Regions from separate parts of the Marinococcus sp. LNSP9103-4 genome, predicted to be linked through region 1. Evidence: predicted binding sites of a transcription regulator. Region 1 holds the regulator's gene; the other holds the start of a gene.

Region 1 (11,201 bases):
AGAAGCTGCGCCGACTTTAACAACGGCTACGCCGCCTGCAAGCTTCGCGAGGCGCTCCTGAAGTTTTTCACGGTCAAATTCGGAAGTGGTTTCTTCCATCTGCGTACGCAGCTGCGTTACACGTGCACCGATCGTCTGCGGATCGCCGCTTCCTTCTACGATTGTTGTGTTGTCTTTATCGATCGTGATTTTGTTGGCGTGGCCGAGCTGGTCGATTGTCGCAGTTTTCAGGTCAAGGCCTACATCTTCGGTAATAACCGTACCACCGGTAAGTGTGGCGATATCTTCAAGCATTGCTTTACGACGGTCGCCAAAGCCTGGTGCTTTCACTGCTACTGCGTTGAATGTTCCGCGCAATTTGTTTACCACGAGCGTTGCCAGTGCTTCGCCTTCCACATCTTCTGCGATGATAAGGATTGGACGGTTCTGCTGTACGACCTGTTCAAGCAGCGGAAGTACTTCCTGAATACTTGTGAGCTTTTTGTCCGTGATTAAAATATACGGGTTATCGAGCTCTGCCGTCATGGATTCGTTGTCTGAAACCATGTATGGAGACGCATAACCGCGGTCAAACTGCATACCTTCCACAACTTCAAGCTCCGTGTCAAGGCCGCGGGACTCTTCGACTGTGATAACGCCGTCGTTGCCCACGCGCTCCATTGCTTCTGCAATGATCTGGCCGATTTCTTCAGAGCCTGCAGAAATTGCGCCAACCTGCGTGATGGATTCTTTGCCTTCAATTGGCTTGCTTACTCTGCGCAGCTCTTCTACAGCTACCTTCGTTGCGTTTTCCATACCACGGCGGATGCCCATTGGGTTTGCACCGGAGGTAACGTTTTTCAGGCCTTCCTGAATCATGGATTGTGCAAGAACGGTTGCTGTTGTTGTACCGTCACCGGCAATGTCGTTCGTTTTGCTTGCAACCTCGGATACGAGCTGCGCGCCCATGTTTTCGAAGTTGTCTTCGAGTTCGATTTCTTTGGCGATGGTTACACCGTCATTGGTGATAAGCGGGGAACCGAACTTTTTTTCCAAAACAACGTTGCGGCCTTTCGGTCCAAGCGTTACTTTTACAGCGTTTGCGAGTTCGTCCACACCGCGGAGCATCGCGCGGCGGCCGTTTTCACTAAACTTAATGTCTTTAGCCATGATGAAATCCTCCTAATGTAATAATGATTTCGATATGAAGCTGATTACTGAACTACAGCGAGGATGTCGCTTTCGCGAACGATTAAATAATCTTTGCCGTCGTATTTTACTTCTGTGCCTGCAAACTTCGAATATACGACGATATCGCCTTCGTTTACTTCCGGCGTTACGCGTTCACCGTTGTCTTTTACAGCACCGGCACCTACGGAAACCACGCGTCCCTCCTGTGGCTTCTCTTGGGCGGAGTCCGGCAGCACAATACCGCCAGCGGTTTTTTCTTCTGATTCTACCTGTTCGAGTACGAGTCGATCACCTAAAGGCTTTAACAAGGAAAACAACCTCCTTAGAATATTTTCATCGTCCGTTATATGTAACGGGAACGACAGTAACAACATTGTTGTTAGCACTCTTTGCCTCCGAGTGCTAAACCCACTTATTATATTAATCAACCTGGGCATTGTTTGCAAGAGGGAAGCGAAAATTTTTTCTGTTTTTTCCCACTCCAGCGCTTGATGGCACCTGAATTCACATTCCCTGCTAATCGTTTTATTAACCTTCTATTTTAAAATTGTCATAAATTCGCAAGCGCTCTCTTTATTCTTCCTGCAGGTACCTGTGATACAATTAGAGCGTTCGAAACTGGATTTAACCGAGAGAGATTAGGAGTGATCCCCTTCCATGGCCGCACGTTACTGGAGCATTGTTATTATTTATGTACTTATGCAGCTTTCGGGCATCGTTGCCGTCCCGGCCCTTTTGGCTGTAGGCAGCTTTGATTCCGCACAGCAGGCTTCGTACTTCTGGATTTTTGCGAGCTTTATCGTCGCTTTGATTGTTATTTTGATTCTGCTGATTCCTGAAAGAGGCCAGAGTCTTGCGTTTAATAAGCCAAAAATGCCGTGGCCGAATTCCGTCGCCTGGATTTTTATCGGGTTCGCTCTCGCCTACGCCGGTCAGATCGTTGCCGGTTTGATCGAACAAAACCTGCTCGGCATCGATACGGCGTCTGAAAACACGGCGCAGATCATCGAGCTTGTTAACAGCATGCCGGCCTTTGTTATTATTGTAGCCGTGATCGGACCGATTCTCGAAGAGCTGGTGTTCCGTAAAGCTATATTCGGCTCGCTGTACAAACGAACAAACTTTTTTATTGCCGCTATTATCAGCTCCCTGATATTTGCTGCTGTGCATTTGGATTTCACCCACCTGCTCGTTTACACTATGATCGGCTTTGTGTTCGCTTATTTGTATGTCAAAACCGGCCGCATCATCGTGCCGATAATCGTCCACTCCATCATGAACGCATTTGTGGTCGGTATTCAGGTATTGTTCCAGGATGAAATCGAACGCATTATGCGTGAAGCCGAGAGTGCACTTATTCTGCTTGTTCAGGGGTTGATGTAATATGAAAGCTTCTACCGCTGCCCTTTTTTACTTTGTGCTCGGCGGAGTCCTGCTGATGTTTACGTACTTTTCCGTCAGCGAGTCCTCCTGGTCGTTCTGGAGCATTCTGCTCGCTGCCTTTGCCGCCTACGACCTCGTAATGGGGTTCAACTATCTGCGCCTCATGTCGGAGCAGAAAAAGAAGAAATAGCAAAAGGGACCGCCTGAATGTTGGCCGGTCCCTTTTTTATGGGTCAGTATAAATGAAGTATCCTGCTGACAGCCTATTCGTTGTCCAGCGGATAATTTTTCAGAAAGTACACGAGCGTCTGCAGCTCGATGGCAAGATCAATATGATGCACGCGCACAGACGCAGGGACGGATAAGCGCGCCGGGGTAAAGTTCAGAATACCGCTGATGCCTGCCTCCACCAGTTTTTCTCCAGTCGTCTGGGCGGCGGCGGACGGCACGGTGAGCATTGCTACGGAAACGTTATGCTCTTCAAGCTTCTCCGCCAGATCATCGGTATGATACACCGGCACATTTCCAATCTGCTCTCCCACCATGTCTTTATTGATATCAAATGCAGCCACAATCCGGGTGTTTTCATTTTTGGAGAAATTGTAGCGAAGCAGCGCCTTCCCGAGGTTCCCGACGCCGAGAAGTACGACGTCTGTCGCCTCATCCTGGTCCAGGGTAGTCCGGAAAAACGACAGCAGGTACTGTACATTGTAGCCGTACCCTTTCTTGCCGAGCGCGCCGAAATATGAAAAATCCCGGCGGATTGTTGCCGAATCCACCTTGACCGCTTCACTCAATTCGGTTGAAGAAACGCGGGTTTTGCCTGTTGCATACAGGCTTTCCAGAAATCGATAATATAGGGGCAGCCGCTTTGCGGTTGCCTGCGGAATTTTTTGCTGGTCTGTATTCATAATTATTTCCACCTAAATGTATTGTCATTGTCTGTAGACAGTATAGCATGCGTCCCTATGAAAACGTACCGAAACGCTTACCTGCAGCAAGACGTATCCTATTTCGCGTTTCGCCGAAAAGTACGATACACTGATACTATCAGAGTTGTTATTAAAGGAGCTATATAAATATGATTTTACTTCAATGTTCGGGTGTCACCAAGTCTTTTGGGGCAGAAACCGTACTTGATCAAATAAAACTCGAGGTAAAGGAAGGCGAACGGGTGGCCCTGGTCGGCAAAAACGGGGCCGGCAAATCCACTCTCCTGAAAATTCTTGCCGGTGAATCCTCGTATGATTCCGGCTCGATCACGATGCCAAAGGGCACGACATTCGGGTATCTTGAACAGCATACCGGCCTTAACAGCGATAAAACGATGTGGGATGAAATGCTTGATGTTTTTACCCACCTGCAAAAAGCTGAAGCGGAGCTGCGTCGTATGGAGGCGAAAATGTCCGAGCCCGATATTATTGACGATGCCAGAGCCTATGAAAAGCTGATGGCCGACTACGACCAGCGCCAGCAGGAATTCGAAGCCCGCGGCGGCTACCGCTACGAGTCTGACATCCGCACGGTGCTGGCGGGTCTTGGCTTTGGCAGCTTCTCCCTCGACACGCCGGTGCAGTCGTTAAGCGGCGGCCAGAAGACCCGTCTTGCTCTCGGCAAGCTGCTCCTGGCCAAGCCGGAGCTCTTAATTCTTGACGAGCCGACCAACCATCTCGATATGGATACCCTGCGCTGGCTCGAGCAGTATTTAAGCAGTTATCCGGGGGCTGTCCTGATCGTTTCCCACGACCGGTATTTTCTGGACCAGATCGTAACGAAGGTATACGAAATTATTCATAAGAAAGCCCGTTTGTTCTACGGCAACTACAGTGCCTTTCAGGAAAAACGGGCCGAGCTGTTTGAACAGGAAATGCAGGCCTATGAAAAGCAGCAGAAGGAAATTTCTGAGCTTGAAGACTTCGTGCAGAAAAATATTGTACGCGCGTCTACGACAAAACGGGCCCAGAGCCGGCGGAAAAAGCTCGAAAAAATGGATAAGCTCGACAAACCGCAGCGGGACGGCAAATCCGCTACTCTGCGCTTCGACATCGACCGTCAGAGCGGCAACGATGTATTGAAAGCAGAAGACCTCACCTTCCGTTTTGACGACAAAGCGCCCGTGTTCGAACGTTTAAATGTCCGGGCCCAGCGCGGCGAGAGCATTGCGCTGATTGGACCAAACGGGACGGGGAAAAGTACCTTTTTAAAAACGATCAAGGGAGACTTTGAACCGGATGAAGGACATATTCAGCTCGGAAGTAAAGTAGATCTCGGCTATTACGACCAGCAGCAGGCCGAACTGAATTCAGGCAAAACCGTCCTGCAGGAGCTGTGGGATGAATATCCGCTCGAAAACGAAAAGGATATTCGTACCGTGCTCGGCCAGTTTTTATTTACCGGCGAAGATGTGCTGAAGCAGGTGTCCGATCTAAGCGGCGGCGAAAAAGCGCGCCTCTCGCTCGCCAAAATGATGATGCAGAAGTCGAATTTTCTGCTGCTTGACGAGCCGACCAACCATCTCGATCTCGACAGCAAGGAAGTGCTCGAAGACGCTCTGATTGATTACCCGGGAACAATTTTGTTTGTTTCCCACGACCGGTACTTTCTGAACCGGATTGCAACACGCATTCTCGAAATGGGGGACGGCGACGTCCGCAACTACATCGGAGATTATGATTACTATTTGTTCAAAAAAGAAGAAGAACGGGAAAAAGCAGCGCTTCAGGCCGAGCGTGAAGGACCGAAGCAGGAGGATGCCGGTGCGGCTAAATCCTCATTTGCAGACGACAAAGCAGCCAAGCGGGAGGCCCGCAAACGGCAGCGCCGCATCGAGCAGATTGAACAGGATATTGAAGCCAAGGAACAGCTCGTCGAGGAGCAGGAAGCAGCTCTTTTCGAGCCCGACGTATACGAAGACCATGAAAAGGCCGCCGGCTATCAGACCTCAATCAATGAACTGAGAGGCGAGCTAGAGCAGCTGATGGAGGAATGGGAAGAGCTGCAGCTCGAAGAATCCAGCTCCTAGTTACAGCAAAACCCGTGTTCTCTGCAAAAGAGAGCACGGGTTTTTTGTTACGTATGAAGCGGCAGGCCGGGCACCCCGTTTAAATCCATGCCTGAAAAATTTCCCTTTTTCCAGTTGATATAGGCGGCAGCTCCGATCATGGCTGCATTATCGGTACATAAATAAAGCGGCGGGATCTGCAGCTTTATGCCGCTCTCTCTGAATTTTTCTTCCATCGCAGCCCGCAGACCGCTGTTGGCTGCCACACCTCCGACTACCATTACCTGTCTGGCTCCGCAGGCTTCTGCCGCTCGGGCCGTTTTCTCCGTCAGCACGGTAATGACGCTCTGCTGAAAGCTTGACGCAACGTCTGCCGGAGCTAGTTCTTCCCCACGCTGGCGGGCATTGTGGAGTGTATTCATGACGGCTGATTTCAATCCGCTGAAGCTGAAATCATACGAACCTTCCTCAAGCCACGCCACAGGCAGCGGTACGGTCGGTGCTCCGGTTTTAGCCAGTTTGTCGAGCTCCGGGCCGCCGGGATACGGCAGGCCGAGAGTACGTGCGACTTTATCATATGCTTCTCCCACGGCATCATCTCTTGTCTGGCCGAGCAGCTCATACTCCCCTTCTTCTTTGATCAGCACCAGCTCCGTATGGCCGCCGGATACGACGAGGGCAAGAGCTGGGTACTCCCACTCCGCCTCGAGCCGGGTCGCCTGAATATGACCCGCAATATGGTGAACGCCGATCAACGGCAGCCCCTTCGCGTAGGCTGTCGCTTTTGCGGCGTTCACGCCGACAAGAAGCGCCCCGACAAGTCCCGGGCCTTCCGTTACCGCCACGGCGGACAAATCAGAAAATGAGCTTCCTGCTTCCTCGAGTGCCTGCTCCATTACCTGGGTGATGGATTCCGCATGATGTCTCGAAGCGACCTCGGGCACAACGCCGCCAAAACGTTTATGGCTTTTCATCTGGGAGAGGACGACGTTGGACCGGATCTCGGTGCCGTTTCTGATAACTGCCGCAGCTGTTTCGTCACAGCTCGTTTCCACAGCCAAAATATCTATTGGTTCATGCTCGTTCATTCATATTCACCCACATTACTATCGCATTTTCATTATTGTCCATATAATAATTTTTTCGCACACCGCCGGGCACGAATCCGAATTTATCGTACAGGTTCCTGGCCGTTTCATTGGTTTCACGCACTTCGAGCGTCATCGTACGGGCCCCGTATGTGTAGGCAAGCTCCATTAAATTGGCCAGCAGCTCCTGGCCAATTTTCCGTCCGCGGTAGCGTGAATGCACCGCAATGTTGGTTACATGCGCCTCGTCAATGACGATCCACACCCCGCAGTAGCCGACAATTCTGCCTGCGACTTCCGCCACCAGATAATGGGCAAACTGGTTGTTGTACATTTCATTTTCAAACGCTCGCCGGCTCCACGGCATCGAGAAGGCGTTGTGTTCTACTTCCATCACGTTGTCTATATCGTCGGCACTCATCATCCGGATCATTATTTCTGCTTTCATTCGGATCTCCCGCTTTGGGCTTTCTGCCAATTTTTTTCTGCTTCGGCAAGCTGGGCATATTCCGGCACCACTGCGTGTGCATCCTGTGCTTCGCCGGCGGTGCGGGCGATCCGGATAATTTCCGTTGGACGGATTGTCTGTTTCGTCCAGTCTGCAAAAAACGCCCGGCTACCAAGTCGTTCCCGGATCAGCTCCTGCCGGCTCTCCGTGTCCTCTCCGACAAACAGAATTTGTTCCTGGGTTTGCTCCAGCACCTCGAGCCATTCCGGGAGCAGAATGATCTGGTCTTTCATTTGGCGTACTACTGCGTTTTCTTCCGCACTTCCGGAAAAAGCCGCCGTGTAGACCTGATTTCTTCGCGCATCAATTAGTGGAGAAACGAGACCTGGAAATCCTAGACCGTTTTGGGCAAATACCTGAAGCGTTGATACGGGATAAAGCGGGATATTTAAAGCCCAGGCCAATGATTTGGCTGTTGTTACTCCGATGCGCACGCCGGTGTAGGAGCCTGGCCCGGTCGTTACTGCCACCGCATCCAGATCTTCCGGGCCAACACCGCTTTCTTTCATCAGTGATTCCACCGCCGGCATCAGACGGACGGAATGATTTTTTTTAATGTTGGTAGTATATTCTCCGAGAATTTTCTGTTCATCTGCAAGGGCGATGCCCAGCACGTGCGTGGATGTGTCAATTGCGAGCATTTTCATCGTTCTGCAACTCCTTCATCTTTGCCTTCCACCGCTCGCCAACGGCTGTCAAAGTCAATTGCCTGCTCGTTTCCCCGGTGTATTGAATATCTATTTCCAGACGATCCTCCGGCCATTCTTCCAGACGAACCGGCCATTCCAACAGTGATACTCCACCTGCCTCAAAGTATTCTTCAATGCCGATTTCCTCTGCTTCCTCCTCTGACAGCCGATAAAGGTCAATATGAAACAAAGGCAGCCGTCCTTGATATTCTTTAACGATCGTAAAGCTCGGGCTATTCACCATTGTGGTAACTTCCAGGCCTCTGGCAAAGCCTTTGGCAAAATGTGTTTTCCCTGCTCCGAGACTGCCGACCAGCCATATTTTTTCATCTGCCTCCGCGTATCGGCCCAAAAGCTCTCCCCACGCCGCCGTTTCCTCCGGAGACGAAGTGTGGATGACCCACTCTGTCATAGCGTTTCTTCCTTTCTGCTGCTTATGATGGACGAAAATGATTATAGCCTGATTTTTCCAGCTTTGTGCGGGAGCCGTTTTCCTGGAGGAACACTTCTCCATTCCCCTCTGAAACCTTTCCAATCGCATACAGTGCAAGTCCGGCTTGCTCGAATCTCCTGCTGAGCTTTTCCCAATCGGAAGAAGGAGCCGTTCCGACCAGTTCGAAATCTTCTCCGCCGTAAAACATATGCTTTTTCATTGTTTGAATCTCCAGCTGCTCCATAGCTTCGTGGACGGGAAGCCCGGAAAAGTCCAGTTCCATCGAAACACCGCTCGCCTCCGCAAGCTCACAGCATTCGCTTGCCAGCCCGTCACTTATATCATTCAAGGCAATACGGCCACCGCATTCCACCAGCAGACGTCCTGCCTCCACCTGGGGCACCGGCCGCTGATGATAGGCAATCAATGCTTTTTCCCGCTCAGAGTATGCCCCGTCCCTTGTCCGTTCGAGCAGAAGCTCGAGTCCGGCAGCGGACATACCGACCGGTCCGGTTAAAAACACAATATCATCAGGTTCCGCAGAGCTTCGTAGCAGCTGCTGTTTTTCTTCCACCGCACCGATCACCGTAATACTCACCATTAAGTCGCGACGCGAGGATACCGTATCTCCGCCAATCATATCCATCTGATAGCGTGCACCCAGTTCATTCATTCCCCGGTACAGTTCGTTTAATTCCTCTTCGGACCAGCCAGGCGTTATTGCAATCGATATCACGTAAAAATGTGGCACGCCTCCCATGGCAGCGACGTCGCTAATGTTTGCAGCCAGCGCTTTAAAACCGATATCGAATGGTTTCATCGTATCTTTTCGAAAATGCACGTCTTCAATCATCGTATCCACGCAGACAATTTCATTCATATGCGCAAGCGGCCGGTACACCGCCGCGTCATCACCTATTCCTACTTCCAGCCGTTCCTGGAAGGTCCGTGTTGGCCTTCGTTCATTAATCCAGTCAAATTCATCGTTTGGCATAAACTGCTCCTCAATGATCTCTCATAATAGTCTCCTGCTAGTTTATCGTATTCTTGCAATCGCGTACAGTAAACGAAAAAAGCACCTCTTCGCTTTTATCCAAAAACTACCCTCTGTGCGTACTGCACAAAGAGTAGTTTGGTTTCCGGCTTCATTTATTGCAATTTATTTCATAAAAAAAAGCCTTTAAGGCTTTAAGGCTTTAATGGATTAGTATAATTGGTTGCGGGAGGAGGATTTGAACCTCCGACCTCCGGGTTATGAGCCCGACGAGCTACCAGACTGCTCTATCCCGCGATTTGGTATAGCGCGGCGACGATCTACTTTCACGGGGGGAGAACCCCCGGCTATCATCAACGCTGAAGAGCTTAACTTCCGTGTTCGGCATGGGAACGGGTGGATCCTCTTCGCTGTTGTCACCGCACTATGCATGGTGTCTCTCAACAAGACAATTATTATCTTACCACGCAGGATAAATGAGCACAAGGGGTTTTTAAATATTTTATCGCCATTTTTTATTATTCACAGCAAAGTACACGTCTTCGAGCGAACGATGCATCTGCCTGAAAGCGATTCGCGCTTCCTCAAGCGTTACCTGCTCAAACACCACAGAAGCATTTGGCTGCAGTTGGGCAGCTTTCGATAAATCGGCACTGATGACATTTAACACACGGGCGTAACCTCCCGTCGTCTGCCGGTCAGCCATTAAAATCATCGGCTGGCCGTCTGATGCCAGCTGAATAGTTCCAAACGCCACCCCGTCCGATATAATATCCCCAGTACCACGCAAAGACACTTCCGGACCCTGGAGCCGGATACCCATCCGATCAGCTTCCTGGGTCACCACATAAGCTTCCCGGAGCAGTCTCTTTCCAGCTTCCGCTGTTAATTTATCAAATTCCGGACCAGCCACTACCCGGAGCATCTGTTGTTTTTCATAAACTGGAATACTCGCTGGGGGGAGCCGGCGTTCAAAGGGCTTTGGAGCAGCACTTACGTTGCCGCGATACAGGGTATCGCCGCTTTCAAGCTCACGGCCCTCCATTCCTCCTATGCCAGCTTTTGTGTATGTCGAGCGGCTTCCTAAAACGATTGGTACCTCCAGGCCTCCCGCAATACAAAAGTAGGCACGTGCTCCGTGTGCCGGGCCGTTAAAGGTCAGTTCGTCTCCTGCGTAAACTTTTCTCGTTGCCCACATTGGAATGGGTTCTTTATTTACTTCCGGCTGCAAGTTTCCACCTGTAACCGCAATAACCGTCTCCTCGTGAAACGTAAGGGTCGGTCCCATTAAGGTCAGCTCCAGTCCGGCTGCGGACAAATAGTTGCCGCAGAGAATGTTCCCCATCCGGAGCGCATACAGATCCATGGCTCCGGAGACCGGTACGCCGAGGTGCTGGTATCCGGTCCGGCCTGTATCCTGGATAGTCGTAAAGAGCCCTGCTTTTTGTACGGTGCAGGCAGGCGTTTTGTTCATATAAATTCCCCCGCTGCCTGCACCGATGCTCCCCGGTACTCCAACCACTCCCTTAAATGTTGAATAAACAGAACCGCCTGTTCGTTATCCCCGTGCACACATATGGTATCTGCTTCCATAGATACAACTGTGCCGTCCACTGCTTTAACAGCTCCCTTTTGAAGGACCTCGAGCACCTGGGCGGCGGCCTCTTCAGGTTCATAGATAAATGCATTTTTCTCTGTTCTCGGGGTCAATGTGCCTTCAGCTGTGTACGTACGATCCGCAAATACTTCCTTTGCCACCCTCAAGCCTTGTCTTTCCCCTGCTGCCTGCAGTTCTGTATGAACAGGGGCAAATAAAAGGAGATTTTCATTAAAACCCTTCACTGCCCGCGCCACTCCGCTGGCAGCAGCGGGATCGCGAAGAGCAGCGTTGTATAAGGCCCCGTGCGGTTTTACATGCTGCATCTGCACGTCCGC
Region 2 (6,970 bases), on a different contig from region 1:
ACACCAGTGTTTTCAGTCCCCGCACGGAGTCGATAAAATGGTTGGATAACATCTGGTAGGAATGCCATTGCTTGTTCGCTTTTGCTTTCGCCGCCACTCCAAGAAGAATCATAAATACAATTAGAATAGGAAAGGCGGTAAATAAAACCACCCCGGAACGTATGTCCTGGCTTAATACCACCACTCCAGTGACGACCGGAATAATAAGCACACCGGGGATTTTCACAAGCGACAGCTCAACATAGCGCTGAAACTGACTCATTCCTTCCACAAAAGTTGTTACTGTGCCTCCCGTGCCCCGGACAGTATTGTCCGGGCCGAGCCGGCCGATTTTTTGAAAGAGCGCATCGCGTTTCTCCCCCGTCAACCTGCTGGCATAGGAAGCAGCCAGAGCCTCTTTCCAGGACTGCAGAAGATAGCGTAAAACCAGTGCAGCTGTAAACCAGGCAGCAGGCGCTAACGCAGACGACACGCCCTGTTGTTCAAATAACGGCACAATAGCCCGGGCGAGCCAGTACGCCTGCATCACAATCATGCCTGCCTGAATGAGCGTCAGTACAGTCATCCAGCTGAAGCAGGCCTTTGCGCCCCGGTAAGCCAGTAAGTCTTTTCCCATTAGTAGGTCAGATCCTTTCCAGTGACCCGTTTCCGGAACACATAATAACTCCATATTTGATAGCCGAGCACAAACGGCAGAAGCGTAATGGCTACGATCGACATGACCCGCAGGGAGTAATCCCCTGAGGAAGCACTGTATACTGTTAAGTCATTTAATGATGAAAGAGAGCTCACCATAACTCTTGGAAACATAGCCACAAAAACCGAAGCGATAACAGAAGCTATCCCGAAACCTGAAAAGATAAACGCCCAGCCGTCTCTTCCCCGCAGGGAGAAAAGAAATGCAGCGGCATAGCTTACTACAGCAGCAACGGTAATGGCTGCCACCCATCCGCCTTTAACCACATACATATCAGTATTAAAAACAGACAGCACCACGAAAACAATCAGCGCAGAGAAAACAGCCGCTGCGGATCTCCGAGCATGTTTACGCGCCCGCTCCTGTACTTCTCCGACTGTTTTCAACGTCAAAAACATCATACCGTGCAAGTAGCATAAAATTACGAGCGTGAGGCCGCCGGCCACCGAGTATATATTGACAAAATCGGTAAACCCCGCCCTCATTGTCATCGTTTCATCAATTGGCATGCCCTTGAGCATACTCGTAAACAACACGCCAAACAAAAACGGCGGCATAAGGCTTCCAAGAAAAATGCTCCAGTCCCACGTTTTTTTCCAGTACATGTGACGGCCCTTTCCCCGGAACTCAAACGCCACGCCCCGGATAATCAGAGCGAGCAGGACGAATACAAATGGGATGTAGTAGCCGCTGAACATAGTAGCGTACCAGTGAGGAAACGCAGCGAACACCGCTCCTCCGGCCGTGATCAGCCATACTTCGTTGGCGTCCCAGAACGGGCCGATGGTGTTGATCAGCACCCGGCGCTCCTGGTCGTTTTTGGCCAATACCCTCGTGCCCATGCCGACGCCGAAATCAAATCCTTCCAGGAAGAAAAATCCAACAAACAAAACAGCCACCAGCAAAAACCAAAATTCACTGAGCTCCATGTTCATATGCCTCCTTGTCAAATGGATCTATCGCCGGCTCCTGATCTTCATCCTCCGGGTCATGCTCAGTGCCTTTTTTAATTTCTTTAATGTATAAATAAACCATCACAAGGCCAAGCAGCAGGTAAATTGTAGTAAATGTAATGATGGAAAATAAAAGCGATCCTACTGAAACATTTGGAGAGACCGAAGCAGCAGTCGTCATCAAACCAAAAACGGTCCACGGCTGCCGGCCAATTTCTGTCATGATCCATCCGGCGGTGTTTGCTATAAACGGGAAGGCAATAAGTGCCATCATCAGCTTTAAGTACCAGCGGCGTTCAAGAAGCGTTTTCCGGAATAAAAACCACAGACCGAGCATTGAAGCTGCAATCATAACCATTCCAGCACCAACCATAATCCGGAAACTCCAAAAGGTTGCGTTTACCGGCGGGATGTAGTTTCCCGGGCCATACTCTTCTTCGTATTCCGCCTGAAGTGTCTTCATTCCTGGCACTGAGCCCTCAAATTCTTCATAGGCAAGATAACTGAGCAGATACGGAAGCTCCAGCTGTGCTTTATTTTCCTGCGCTTCGACATCCATCCAGGCAAACAGGTTCCACCCGGCCGGGTCTTCACTGTCCTCCCAGAGAGCTTCACTGGCTGCCATTTTCATCGGCTGTGACTCCATCAAATGCTGCGCCTGCACATGGCCGCTGAATGCTGTTCCCATACCACCGATCAGACCAAGCGCCATCGCCAGGGCAAATGATTTCCTAAACAGGGAAACCTCTTCTCCCTTCAGCATTTTATAAGCACTTGCGCCGCCTATAACAAACGCTCCTGTCGCAAAAGCACCGAATATAACGTGCGGAAATTCCACTAAAAACTGAGGATTGGAAAGAAGAGCAAAGAAATCATTCATTTCCGCCCGGCCGTTCTGCAAAATATAACCGACCGGCTCCTGCATAAAAGCATTGGCTGCGAGAATCCACATGGCTGAAAGAATCGTTCCAAGCGCCACCAGCCAGATACACATCAGGTGAATGCCTTTTGGCAGACGATTCCATCCAAAAATCCACAGCCCGATAAAGGTCGATTCCATAAAGAAGGCAAGCAGAGCCTCTACTGCTAGTGGCGCCCCGAACACATCGCCTACAAAACGGGAATATTCCGACCAGTTCATACCAAACTGAAATTCCTGAATGATACCAGTCACCACCCCGATTGCAAAATTAATTAAAAAAAGATGGCCCCAGAACTTCGTCATTTTTAAATACACTTCTTTACCGCGGAAATAATATAATGTCTGCATAATTGCCACCATAAAAACAAGGCCGATCGATAAAGGCACAAAGAAAAAATGAAAAATCGTCGTCGATCCGAATTGAATTCTGGCTAAAATCAACTCATCCACTGTAGAAACCCCTCCCCTGTTCACTATTTCACAAATTCAAGTGAAATTATTCACATGACTCGATATTATTATGCTCCTGAACGTGATAAAAATCACATACTATTTATGACAAAGCTATTAACATATTGTGGCAAAAGTATGGCAGATATTAAAATCGTTCCAGGTCTTATCCTCCCGGAACGATTTTGAATTTTATTATGTCATATGCCAAAAATGATTAAGGAGCTTTAACAAGCGACTCCGGAAGCGCGTACCGATACATATACACCGGGTCCTCGTGACGGTCCAGGACACTCAGAAGCTCTGCCGGCGGTTCCGCGTGTATTCCCGGGTAGTCCTGCTCGTCCTTTGCCTCCTCCACATTAAAGGCCAGCTGTTCTTTATCGGTAAAAAATTGTGCGTCAATGCCGGGTTTATTGCCCCTTGCGTCCAGCCGCACCCATCTGTCTTCTTCGTGAAGATAGACGGCATTTAAAGCATGAATGCAGTAGCCGTCTGACGATTCTTCGAAGAGAGTTAGCCGCTGGTAGCAGAATCCGCATGGTATCCCTTCCGAGCGGAGAAGCGCCGCCAGCAGATGAGACTTGGACCAGCAGATCCCCTCGCGGTATTTCAGCACCTCCGAGGCTCTCCGGGTAACTGTTTTACCCTGAATATCCCACGAATGGCTGACTTTATCACGCACAAATAAGTAGGCAGCTTCTATCTTTTCTTTTTCATTCATTTCCGGAAAAAACAATTCCGCCGCGTAATCGATGTCATAGGTTTCCTGTAAAAATTCTATAAGTTGCACCATCGCCCTGCCCTCCTTTATGTATAATTATACTAAATAAAGAATTTAAATACAAAAAGAACAGGCAGCTGCCTGTTCTTTACCTCTTCTTATTATTGCTTTATCCACTGGGGCTCCGGTTTTTCGTTCATTGTCTCTTCTTCAATGAAGCTTTGATTCATGCCCTCCTGGACATAAGGTTCGTGCCCTGCAATCCAGTATTTCATTAATACAGTATAAAGAAGCAGTGCCGGCAGGCCGCCGATAAACCATGAGCCGTCAATATTAATAAAGGAAACGGCAGTACCAACAACAATGGATATAATAGCTGCGGGATTCCATCCTTTAAAAGCCTGGAACAGCTTGCTTTGTTCGTACAGCGCTGCTACGTTATAATTCCGTTTATGCACGAAAAAGAAGTCTGCAATCATTACACCGAATACCGGCCCCAAAAAGGCGGAAACAATGGCAATGAAGGTTGTAAAATATGCAGCATTCATCAGCCACCACGGGCATGTGAACGTAGCGAGTATACCAATAATGATGCATGACTTCGCCCAGGAAATTTTAAAAAGGTCCATTGCTACTAGCGCCGGCGGCATAATGTTAGCCATCAAGTTCGTCGTCACCTGGGCTATCGCAATAAAAACCAGTACGATAATGCTTGCCACGGTTGAAGGAATATATTCGGAAATAACATCAATCGGGTTCCAAATTCCAACCGCAGCCGCTCCGAGCATGCCGATAAATGGAAGCAGAATGCTCGGCGGCACCATACCAACCAGATGAGCGTTAATATAGGTGGATGTCTTTGTCTTTTTCGGGACGTATCTTGTGTAGTCCGACACGTTAATCAGAAGGGCTGCAAACTGTCCCACCAATACGGTCATTGCAAGCCAGAGCGGAATGCCCCAGGAGCCGTCCACATTCGCGGCTGCCTGCACCTCAAATCCAAACGTCGTTAAAAACAGGAAAATTAAGTAGATGATACCGCCCATTATGATGACAGAACCGATAATTTCCACCCATTTGATGGATTCAATACCTTTAGCCGAAAGAAAAATCTGCAGGGCCTGAAAGCCAAAAAACCACACCCATACATTTTCAAAGCCTATAAAGCTCGAGGCAATCTGATTCAAAGCCTGCGCCCCGAGTCATGTCTGTATCCCGAACCAGAACAAAGCCGGAATACTCCGTAAGAGAGCGGGGATTCTAGAGCCGATCGGTCCAAAGGACGAACGAAGCTGAACAACCATCGGAATACCGTGCTTCCATCCTACATATCCATTTAATGAAAACAACAGAGCGGCCATAATATTTGCGAGAAGCAGTGCCGCGCCCGCCTGGTAAAGGTTTAGGTCACCAAACGGCGGAATCAGGCTCGAACCGAGCATGAATGTACCGATCATGATGGTATCCCCCCACCACATCGCCACATAAGCCTTCGGCCCAAGGATTCTTTCTTTCTCACTAGTAATTGGTCCCAGATTCTGCCGTGCCTGCATGATATTTTCCTCCTAAATAAAAAACGAACATTTCATGTTTAATGTATTCATTTATTCGTTTAATGATTAATTATATTTTATCGGAGAAATATGCACCGGATCATTGTTTATCATCACACAAATTTATTATTTTCTCTGTGCATTATTGCTAAAAACAGCGGATTTATTCCATTTGAAATGTATATTTTCTTACATTGTAAAAATTCAGTCATTTGTTTTGATTTTTGGAAACGTTTTCATTATAATGCAGGTATATCTTCTTACTTCATTACCGAACGTACTTTGATACTATTAGGAGGTTTTCGATGCTAGAGGGTAAAACAGCTTTAATTACAGGCGGCGCCGGTGGTATTGGCAAAGAGACAGCTCAGCTGTTTCTCGATAATGGAGCGGATGTCGTTCTCGTGGATGTGAACGAAGAAGCTTTAAAAAATGCTAAAAACGATTTAACGAGCGGAGAAAAAACAGTCACTGTTATCCAGGCCGATGTAACAAAGGAAGAGGACGTCGAAAACTATGTCAGGCAGGCAGCAGAGACATTCGGGAAAATAGACATTTTCTTTAATAATGCAGGCATTAACGGTCCGGTTGCACCAATTAAAGACCTGGAGAAGGACCAATTTGACTTGATCATGAATATAAACACGACCGGTATTTTCCTTGGGCTGAAGCATATGATACGTCACATGGAAAAACAGCAATATGGCGTGATCATTAACACTGCTTCCAATGCCGCCTATATCGGATCAGCAGGCATGGCCGGGTATATTGCCTCCAAACATGCTGTAGCCGGTTTGACAAAAACCGCCGCTCTGGAAGCAGCTTCGGCAAATATCCGGGTGAATGCTGTGGCACCAGCAGCTATCGACACGCAGATGCTCACCAGCATTCAACAAAATCTTTCGCCGGATGACCCGGAACAGGCGGCGGCTGCAATTCGTCAAGGAATACCCGCCGAACGCTTTGGCACGCCAAAGGAAGTAGCAGAAGTCGTACTTTTTCTTGCTTCCGACAGGGCATCCTTCGTTACCGGGTCATTGTATAACGTTGACGGAGGCATGCAGGCCGATTAATTTGTTACACTCTACTAGTTTCCTCTTTCATGCGCGTTCGCTCTCAATCATGATACAATCAAACGAGCGAACAAGGTCTTCATACGGCCTTCATGAAGGAGGTTCTTTTTTTTGAAATTAATTATTGGCATAACCGGCGCCACGGGAGCCATTTTTGGCATCCGTCTGCTCGAAATATTAAAATCCACCGACATTGAAACCCACCTGATTTTATCCTCCTGGGCCAAGGCTACTATTCCACTTGAAACTTCGTATACAGCGTCCCAGGTAGAGGCGCTTGCAGACGTTTCGTATTCCTCAAAGGATCAGGCCGCCCGCATATCAAGCGGCTCCTTTCGTACCGAAGGCATGATTATTGCTCCCTGCAGCATGAAAACGACTGCCTCCATCCGTCACGGCTTTGCGGATAACCTTATTGCCCGCGCCGCCGACGTGGTTTTAAAAGAGCGCAAGCACCTGCTTTTAATGACCCGGGAAACGCCTCTTAACACCATTCACCTGGAAAACATGCTCGCCCTTTCCAAGCTCGGCGTAACCATTGCTCCACCGATGCCTGCTTTTTACAATCAGCCGGCAGATATCAATGAACTTGTCGACC

The links. The regulator Rex, encoded in region 1, represses fermentation and respiration genes when NADH is low (regulators of the CRP and FNR family bind a similar motif). The targets are predictions, from matches to a motif close to TTGTGAAATATTTCACAA.
Region 2: ACTRXG_RS04190 (cytochrome ubiquinol oxidase subunit I) is a predicted target of Rex. The motif match lies at 3,061-3,078, and genes of this name have one in related genera.

Annotation. Positions count from the first base shown of each region.
Region 1 is NZ_JBQLIA010000038.1:1,180-12,380, reverse strand. It holds gene groL (chaperonin GroEL) at 1-1,149, opposite strand, end outside; gene groES (co-chaperone GroES) at 1,194-1,478, opposite strand; gene ACTRXG_RS16255 (lysostaphin resistance A-like protein) at 1,828-2,553, shown strand; gene ACTRXG_RS16250 (DUF4305 domain-containing protein) at 2,555-2,743, shown strand; gene ACTRXG_RS16245 (redox-sensing transcriptional repressor Rex) at 2,817-3,464, opposite strand; gene ACTRXG_RS16240 (ATP-binding cassette domain-containing protein) at 3,635-5,575, shown strand; gene tsaD (tRNA (adenosine(37)-N6)-threonylcarbamoyltransferase complex transferase subunit TsaD) at 5,623-6,642, opposite strand; gene rimI (ribosomal protein S18-alanine N-acetyltransferase) at 6,629-7,090, opposite strand; gene tsaB (tRNA (adenosine(37)-N6)-threonylcarbamoyltransferase complex dimerization subunit type 1 TsaB) at 7,087-7,797, opposite strand; gene tsaE (tRNA (adenosine(37)-N6)-threonylcarbamoyltransferase complex ATPase subunit type 1 TsaE) at 7,778-8,251, opposite strand; gene thiL (thiamine-phosphate kinase) at 8,274-9,266, opposite strand; tRNA gene ACTRXG_RS16210 (tRNA-Met) at 9,487-9,563, opposite strand; rRNA gene rrf (5S ribosomal RNA) at 9,574-9,690, opposite strand; gene ACTRXG_RS16200 (5-oxoprolinase subunit C family protein) at 9,769-10,740, opposite strand; gene ACTRXG_RS16195 (LamB/YcsF family protein) at 10,737-11,201, opposite strand, start outside.
Region 2 is NZ_JBQLIA010000004.1:72,811-79,780, reverse strand. It holds gene cydD (thiol reductant ABC exporter subunit CydD) at 1-616, opposite strand, end outside; gene cydB (cytochrome d ubiquinol oxidase subunit II) at 616-1,626, opposite strand; gene ACTRXG_RS04190 (cytochrome ubiquinol oxidase subunit I) at 1,613-3,022, opposite strand; gene ACTRXG_RS04185 (transglutaminase-like domain-containing protein) at 3,240-3,818, opposite strand; partial or broken gene ACTRXG_RS04180 (NCS1 family transporter) at 3,908-5,299, opposite strand; gene ACTRXG_RS04175 (SDR family NAD(P)-dependent oxidoreductase) at 5,605-6,372, shown strand; gene ACTRXG_RS04170 (UbiX family flavin prenyltransferase) at 6,484-6,970, shown strand, end outside.